Regions from separate parts of the Dyella sp. 01N448 genome, predicted to be linked through region 2. Evidence: predicted binding sites of a transcription regulator. Region 2 holds the regulator's gene; the other holds the start of a gene.
What was found. Region 2 encodes sigma-54, which starts transcription at its own class of promoters, with help from an activator protein. Its sites were predicted from a motif close to TGGCACGNGCNTTGC; they were not measured.
Positions count from the first base shown of each region.

Region 1: a site for sigma-54 is predicted at 2,601-2,615, ahead of flgB (flagellar basal body rod protein FlgB). Genes of this name have one in related genera too.

Region 1 is NZ_JBFTQX010000011.1:86,593-90,944, reverse strand. It holds gene AC1DKY_RS17060 (methyl-accepting chemotaxis protein) at 1-599, opposite strand, end outside; gene AC1DKY_RS17055 (chemotaxis protein) at 760-1,689, shown strand; gene flgB (flagellar basal body rod protein FlgB) at 2,653-3,054, shown strand; gene flgC (flagellar basal body rod protein FlgC) at 3,054-3,482, shown strand; gene AC1DKY_RS17040 (flagellar hook assembly protein FlgD) at 3,499-4,203, shown strand; gene flgE (flagellar hook protein FlgE) at 4,238-4,352, shown strand, end outside.
Region 2 is NZ_JBFTQX010000008.1:141,796-146,147, reverse strand. It holds gene lptC (LPS export ABC transporter periplasmic protein LptC) at 1-601, shown strand, start outside; gene lptA (lipopolysaccharide transport periplasmic protein LptA) at 492-1,115, shown strand; gene lptB (LPS export ABC transporter ATP-binding protein) at 1,115-1,834, shown strand; gene AC1DKY_RS15335 (RNA polymerase factor sigma-54) at 1,958-3,436, shown strand; gene hpf (ribosome hibernation-promoting factor, HPF/YfiA family) at 3,727-4,050, shown strand; gene hprK (HPr(Ser) kinase/phosphatase) at 4,169-4,352, shown strand, end outside.

The DNA of each region.
Region 1 (4,352 bases), on a different contig from region 2:
TGTTTCACTTCGTCGGCCACGACGGCAAAGCCGCGACCAGCTTCGCCAGCGCGGGCGGCTTCGATGGCGGCATTCAATGCCACCAGGTTGGTCTGGTGGGCGATTTCCTGCACCACGCTGGTGAGCTTGCGGATCTGCGCCACTTGTTCGGCGAGCTTGCTCTGGTTGCGGTTCATGGCCGACAGCGCCGTGCGCAGCAGGCGCAGCTGGCCGTCGAGCTCGCTCACGCTGCGCTCGCTGGTCTCGCCGGTCTGGCGTGCATAGTCCAGGCCGGTGCCAATCTGTTGGAGGGATGTCGAGATTCCGGCACTGCCGTCCGTCAAACGGCCGACGTCGTCGCGGCTCTCCTGCGCCGACTGGTGCATGGACGCCTGCTCGCGCGCCAGCTGCTGCGATGCACCCAGCACCAGGCCCAGCTGCTCCATCGTCTGCATGGCCACGGCCACGGGCGGCCTGGCAGTGAGAACGGCCGCCAGCAGCGGCGCCAATGCCTGCGCTGCGCGCGGATGGCGGGCCGTCAGCTGTGCGACCTGGGCGCGATCACCCGCCGCGGCAGCGCGGGCAAGTTCGGCGAGGTGCTGGCTCCAGATCAGACTCATGGGTGGATCTTTCCTTACTTTAGGGTCGCCTCCGGCATCGGCGGCGAACGTCGGAACTTGAGAAGCAAGCGACGTGCCATGGCGATGTTGCTGCTCAAGCCGATGCGCCGGCGGCCGATACGCGGGAGATAAAGCGGCTGGGCCGCGGCGAGGAATCCGCATGAGCGCGTGGATGGACAAGGTGGAGCAGCAGACCCGGCTGGCGGGTCACAACCGCGTGGCCATGCTGTTGTTCCGGATGGGCGATGAGCAGCTGTTCGGCATCAATGTGTTCAAGGTGAGGGAGGTCATGCGCCGTCCGCCGATGGAACGCATGCCTGATGCGCATCCGCTGATTGCCGGCAGTTGCGATTACCGTGGCACCACCATTCCCGTCATCGACCTGGCGGTGGCGCTGGGTTACCCGTCTTTGCGTGATGTGAGCTCGGCACACCTTATGGTTACGGAGTTCAGTCGCAGCGTGCAGGGCTTTCTGGTGGCCGAGCCGCAGCGGCTGGTTCACTGCGATGGCGAATCACTGGCTGCGCCGTCGGCAGCGCTGGGCTTTGGCAGTCGCGTCAATGCCGTGACTCGCGTGGACGGCTCCTTGGTCGCCGTGGTCGACGTGGAGCATGTGCTGGCCACGCTCAATGCCAACACCACCGAATTGTCCGCGCCGATGCAGCGCATCGCGCGCGTACATGATCTGCAGCCGCGGCGGGTGATGGTGGTGGACGATTCGCTGGTGGCGCGCAACCAGCTGGTGAATCTGTTCCGCCAGATGGATGTGGAATGCGTGGTCGCCCAGGACGGACGTGAGGCGCTGGAGCGGCTGGAGGCGCTGGCGGAAACGCCTGGCGAGGAAAGCGTGACCCTGGTGGTGTCGGATATCGAGATGCCGCGGATGGATGGTTACGCGTTGACGCGGGCGATTCGCGAAACGGCGTCGCTGCGGTCGCTGAAGGTGGTGTTGCACAGTTCGATCAGCGGGATCTTCAATGAGGCGATGGTGCGCGAGGTGAATGCGGATCGCTTTGTGGCGAAGTTTCAGCCGGATTTGTTGGCGCAGACGGTGTTGGAGTTGATGCCGGAGAGGTTTGAGGGGTTTTGAGGGTTTGTTGGGGTGTCGCCAACGCTCCGATCTGCGCGTCTTGCTCCCTCTCCCCTCTGGGGAGAGGGTTGGGGTGAGGGGCCAATCTAGCCTCACCCTCCGCAGCTACCCCGGTCCTCTCTTGCTCGTCATCCCGGCGTAGGCTGGGATTCACTAGCGAAAGTCCCCGGTTGTTGCCCTATCGCCAGCGTGCCGCCTACGCGGCGGGCGTTTCGTCTGCCTGCCGGCAGCCGAGTTACTTTCTCTTGCTTGCCCAAGAGAAAGTAACCAAAGAGAAGGGCCCCCCCGGACGACGCGCCTTCCGGGCCTTTGGCCCTCCAGGTGCGCGTGCGGGTTACGGGGTTTTTCGACAGGACATCCCTGTCCTGTCGAAAAACTGGCCGCATCCATGCGGCCACCCTTCGGGCTGTTCCTCCACCCGCCCGCCGCGTCATACGGGGACCCCGGTGGCAGAGCCAGATCAAGAGCCCAATACCCGGCGTTGCGGGGCCGAGCAGGTCTTTTGTAGGAGCGCACTTGTGCGCGACCAACCGGAGCGATGCACCGCGGCGCCGCGGTCGCGCACAAGTGCGCTCCTACAGAGGGGTTCGTACGTTGTAGGCCGCGTGTTAGATGCCACGATCCGCTCTTTGTAGGAGCGCACCCTGTGCGCGACAAACCTACGGAGCGGTGCACTGCAGCGTGGCTGTCGCGCACAGGGTGCGCTCCCACAGACAGGCAGGGTGCGGCGATGGCTGGAGGGCTGGGTCGCTCGAAAGTGCTCCGCTGAGACCCTCCCGAGCCCCCGCGTCAGGAAGCCGCTACCGCCCGCGTCGAAATTCCGACTCCCACCCGAAAACCCACTCCAAGGCCTTGCGCAAAATCCGCGTAAACCCAGCAACGGTGCGGCCTCCCAGCCGTCTCCTGAACCGTGGCACGCAAATTGCTCAAACCGTCCCGCGGCCTCCGCCGCAGGAGTGAGTGATGAGTTCGATCAACGACAACCTGTTCGGATTGCACACGCAGGCGCTTGATACGTGGCAGCGGCGCAGTGAAGTGTTGGCGAGCAATCTGGCCAATGCGGACACGCCGGGATACCTCGCGCGCGATGTCGACTTCAAGAAGGCCATGGCCAATGCGAGCGGCAACAGCAACACGCTGGCCATGACGATTACGCAGCCGGGGCAGATCAATCCGCAGGCGCAGTCGGCGCAACAACTTGCGTATCGCACGCCCACGCAGCCCTCGATGGACGGCAATACGGTGGACACGCAGGTGGAGCAGGCGAACTTCGCCGCTAACGGCGTGCATTACCAGGCAAGCCTGTCCTTTATCACGGCGCAGATCCACATGCTGCGCACGGCCATCACCGGAGGCCAGAGCTGATGTCCTTGTTCAAGATCTTTGATGTCTCCGGTTCGGGCATGGCGGCGCAGTCGCTGCGGCTCAACACGGTGGCGTCCAACCTTGCCAATGCCGACAGCGTGTCGAGCACGCCCGAGGGCGCGTATCGCGCGAAGGAGCCGTTGTTCTCGGCGGTGCAGCGCGCGATGGGCGGCGCCAAGAACGCCGATGCGGACAGTTCCGTGGGCGTGCAGGTGAAGGGCGTGACCGAGAGCCAGGCCGATGTGCAGGCTCGTTACGAGCCGGGCAACCCGATGGCGGACGACACGGGTTACGTCTATGGCAGCAACGTCAATCCCATCGATGAGCTGGTGAACATGATCACGGCGTCGCGCTCGTACCAGAACAACGTCGAGGCGATGAATACCACCAAGCAGCTGATGCTCAAGACACTCGACCTCGGCAAGTAAGCCGGCAGGAAACCCCATGTCCACGATTCCAAGCAGCACCAGCAATACCAATACGAACAACTCGAGCAGTTCCAGTTCGAGCAGCTCGTCGAACGTGAACTCGGCGCTGTCGAGCACGATGACGCAGGCTGATTTCCTCAAGTTGATGACGGCCCAGCTGCAGGCGCAGGACCCGACCAACCCGGTCGACAACTCGCAGTTCGTTTCGCAGATGGCGCAGTTCAGCCAGTTGTCGGCCACGCAGCAGCTCGATACCGACCTGCAGACGATGAGCAGCAATGTCACGTCGAACATGCAGACCTCGCAGGTGCTCAGCTCGGCGAACCTGGTGAACCGTGATGTGCTGGTACCGGCCGGCTCGGCCGCCTTTGACGGCACCGACGCGATAAAGGGCGCCATCAATGTGACCGCCGCGAGCAGCCCGACGGTGCAGGTGCTCGATGGCAGCGGCAACGTGATACGCACGATTGCCCTGGGTGCACAAAGCGCGGGCCTGGCGCAGTTCAGCTGGGACGGCAAGGACGACAGCGGCAATACGGTGGCCAAGGGCACTTATACGCTGCAGGCGAGCAGTGGCTCGGGCAGCGCCAGCACCTCGTTGGACACCTATGTCTCCGGCACGGTGACGGGCGTGGGTTATGGCGGCAGCACGCTGGGCACGTACTTGCAGGTATCGGGCGTGGGCGGCGTGCCGCTCAGTCAGGTGGCACAGATTCTCTGACGCTACACGCGTCCACTCACACGAGGAATAGAACATGGCACTCAACACGGCGCTCAGCGGCATCAACGCTGCCCAGTCCGATCTCAACGTCATCGCCAACAACATCGCCAATGCGAACACCACCGGCTTCAAAGGTTCGCGTGCGGAGT
Region 2 (4,352 bases):
CGGTGCGGCGCAGTTGCTCTACTGGGCGCTGGCGCCCGCGCCGAAGGTCAGCGACTTCGTGGGCCCGCCCCGTTCGGGCTATACGCTGACCAATTTCCAGCTGTGGTCGTACGACGTGGATGGCTTGCCGAGCTTCGAGATGGTCGCCCCGCACCTGGAGCGCCGCGAGAACGACGAGTCGCTGTACATCAACACGCCGGACTTCACGCTGCCCTCCAATGAGGCCGGCGTGCCGCCCTGGCTGGGCAAGTCGCTGTACGCCTGGGTCGACAAGAGCGGCACCCTGCTCAAGCTGCAGGGCCCGGTCTACATGCACCGGGCGGCCTTTGCCCAGACCGATGCGGCCGAGATGCACACCTCCGAGGTCACTGCCTGGCCAAAAGAAAACCGAATGGTGACGGATGCCCCAGCGCATATGAAGCAAGGCGCACGTACACTTAACGGGGTGGGCATGCGTGCCAACCTCAACACCAATCATCTGGAGCTGTTCGATGAAGTCACCGGCTCGTTTCCGCCGCGACCCAAGAAGTCTCAAGCTGCACCTCGCCCTGCTGGGCCTGGGACTGCTCATCCTGCAGCCGGCGCTGGCCAAGCAGGATGACCGCAATCAGCCGATGAACTTCTCGTCCAAGTCCATGGACGGGTTCAACGCGCCCAATACGGTCACCACGCTCACCGGCAATGTCGTGGCCACGCAGGGCACGATGAAGCTGACCGGCGCCCTGGCCAAGCTCTACCTCGATGCCGACACCCAGGTGGCGCGTGCGGTCGTGACCGGCAACCTGGCCCATATCGAGCAGCTCGACGACGCCGGCAACCTGATGCAGGGCGATGCCTTGCAGCTGGACTACGACAACATCAACGGCATTGCGGTGCTTACGGGTAACGCCGTGGTGCGCCAGCAGGGTCGCGGTGAGTTTCATGGCGACAAGCTGGTCTACAACACGCAGACCTCGCTGATCACCGGCGAAGCCGCCGGCGACGGCCTGGTGCACGGCGTGATCCTGCCCAAGCAGAAGCCCGCAGGGGCTCCGGTGCCTGCCGCTACGCCGCCGAAGCCGGGCACGCCGCCAGCGCCGCCGCAACCGGCCACGAAACCGGCCGAGGGCCACTGATGCTGTCTGCTGAAGGTCTGCAAAAAAGTTTCAAGGCGCGGCAGGTCGTGCGCGACTTTGCCTTTTCCATCCGCGAAGGCGAGGTGGTGGGTCTGCTCGGCCCCAACGGCGCCGGCAAAACGACGTGTTTCTACATGGTGGTCGGCCTGATCGAAGCCGACGCCGGCACCATCAAGCTGGACAAGCAGGACATCACCGGCCTGCCGATGCACCAGCGCGCCAAGCTCGGCATCGGTTATCTGCCGCAGGAAGCCTCGGTGTTCCGTCGTCTTACCGTGGCCGACAACATCATGGCGGTGCTGGAACTGCGTGAAGGCTGGGACGAGAAGCGTCGCACCAACGAGCTGGAAAGCCTGCTGGACGAGCTCAAGATCGCGCATATCGCCGACCAGAAGGGCATCAGCCTGTCCGGTGGCGAACGTCGCCGCGTCGAAATTGCACGCGCACTGGCCGCGCATCCGCGTTACATGCTGCTGGACGAACCGTTCGCGGGCGTCGACCCCATTTCGGTGGGCGAAATCCAGCGCATCGTGCGCCATCTGAAGGAACGCGGCATCGGCGTGCTCATCACCGACCACAATGTGCGCGAGACGCTGGGCATCTGCGATCGCGCGTACATCCTCAACGACGGTGAAGTGCTTTCGCGTGGAACGCCAGCACATATCCTCGCCGACGAAAAGGTCCGCGAGGTGTACCTGGGTCGCGAATTCCGCCTGTAACGGCTGCGGAACAGCCGACCGTCAGGGCTAAATCTGAGGTAGTACGCGATTTCGCCTTCGACCTATGGCCGACCCAGGAGGCAAGAGTTAGGATGACCTTCACGTTCATCCTGACCGGCTGGCATGAAACCCGGACTGCAGTTTCGCCTCAATCAGCAGCTCACGCTGACACCACAGTTGCAACAGGCCATTCGCCTCCTGCAGCTGTCGCAGCTTGAGCTCGAGGCTGAGCTGCGTCAGATCGCCGAAAGCAATCCCCTGCTCGAGTTCGCCGACGACAACCCCGACAATCTCGAGGGTGACGAACGCGAGTCCGAGCCGCCGATGGATGCGATACCGGTCAGCTCGTCCAGCTCCAGTAGCAGCAGCGATACCGTCGACGACGCCGAAGCACCCGAATGGGGTGATGTGGAGCGCGACGGCGGCAGCGACGATCCGGTCGACTTCTCGCTCAGTGGCGCCTCTTCGCGCAACAACAACGCGGACGAAGACGGTTTCGAGCCGCAGAGCGCCGCGCAGGAAACGCTGCAGGAACATCTGCTGTGGCAGCTCAACCTCACGCATATGAGCGCGCGCGATCGCACCATCGCCACGGTGTTGATCGACGCACTCAATCCGGATGGTTATCTCACCGAAAGCATGGAGTCGCTGATCGCGGCCCTGGCCACCGACGTCAGGGCGACCGAAGCGGAAGTGGAGTACGTGCGGCACATGCTGCAGCGCTTCGATCCCACCGGCGTGGCAAGCATCGACTTGCGCGACTGCCTGCGCGTGCAGCTTGAGCAGTTTGATGCGGACACACCGCAGCGCGAACTGGCCTTGCGCATCGTCGACGCCGAACTGGAATTGCTCGCGCGCAACGACATCGCACGGCTTGCGCGCAAACTGCGCGTGAGCGAAGACGATACCGCCGCTGCAGCCGTGTTGATCCGCAGCCTCGATCCACGGCCGGGCGCGGCACTCGATATCACGCCGGTCGAATATGTCGCCCCCGATGTCTATGCACGCAAAGACGTGGGTCGCTGGCGGGTCAGTCTCAATCCCGATTGCCAGCCGCGACTCGGACTCAACCAGCACTATTGCGGCCTGATCGCCCAGGCCCGCGGCACCGACGCCAGCTGGATGCGCGGACAGCTGCAGGAGGCGCGCTGGCTCATCAAGAGCCTGGAATCGCGCGCTGAGACGCTGCTGAAGGTGGCCGAAGCCATCGTGCGCCGGCAGAGCGCCTTCCTCGATTACGGCCCCGAAGCCATGCACCCCCTGGTGCTGCGCGAAGTGGCCGAGGAAGTGGGCATGCACGAATCGACCATTTCACGTGTAACTACCCGCAAATACATCCATACGCCGCGGGGCACGTTCGAACTCAAGCATTTCTTCTCCAGCGGCGTGTCCACCGAAGACGGTGGCAGTGCGTCGGCCACCGCCATCCAGGCCATGCTGCGCAAGCTGGTCGATGCCGAGGACCCGCGCAAGCCGCTGTCCGACCAGGCCATCGCGGAGGAGTTGCATCGCAAGGGCATTCAGGTTGCCCGACGCACCGTCGCCAAATACCGCGAAGCCATGCGTATTCCCAGCTCCAGCGAGCGCCAGCGCGCTGGCTGAACGAGTTTGCCCGCGTCTGCGGCAAACCGCCCCGGGAACTTGGCGGCAAAAAAGGCGTCCCCATACTCATAGGTAAGTCGATACGACGGGAAATCTGTCATGTCTGAGGCGTGAAGGTCTTTCTAACGCACAGGCAACTTCAGAGGTGCATAGTGACTATCCCGACTTGGTGAGGAGGCCTGAGAAAACCTTCGCAATACCGGAGTTTTCAAAGGTGTGTCGGCCACGACATGGGCGTCCGGCGCATCGATTCCAGCCGCGTCTGCGGCAAGTACCAGAGGAGGCGCAACATGCAAGTTCAACTCAGCGGTCAGCAGATTGAAGTCACCCCGGCCCTCCGGGATCACGTGAACAACCGGCTTGACCGCCTCACCCGCCTCGATGAGCGCATTCTCAGCCTGAGCATCGTTCTCTCCGTGAACAAACTGCAGCAGCGCGCCGAGGGCACGCTCAATGTCACGGGCAGCACCCTGCACGCCGAAGCGCTTGAGAATGACATGTACGTCTCCATCGACGTGCTCTTCGACAAGCTGGTGACCCAGTTGCGCAAGCACCGCGAGAAGATCTGCGACAAACATCAGCGCGCCGCCCGCGAGGAGCGCCTGTACGGCTGATCTGTGCCAGGCCCGCCCGGCTCCGGGCGGGCCCTCTGCCTCATCCAAGGCGTCCGCCGGTGCGAACTGGCACAATGTCCATGTAGCTGCCCTGTTCCGGCGGCGCAAAGGACAAAGCTTGGACCGGCTCTCCGCCCGACAACTCTATGACAGCGTTCACGAGCGCATGGCCTTGCGCTGGGTGTCCGGCATGCGCGGCGAATCGCGCGCGCTCGAACAAGCCGCGACGACCACGCGCCGCCCCTCGCTGATCGGCTACCTCAACGTCATCTATCCGAACAAGATCCAGATCATCGGCACCG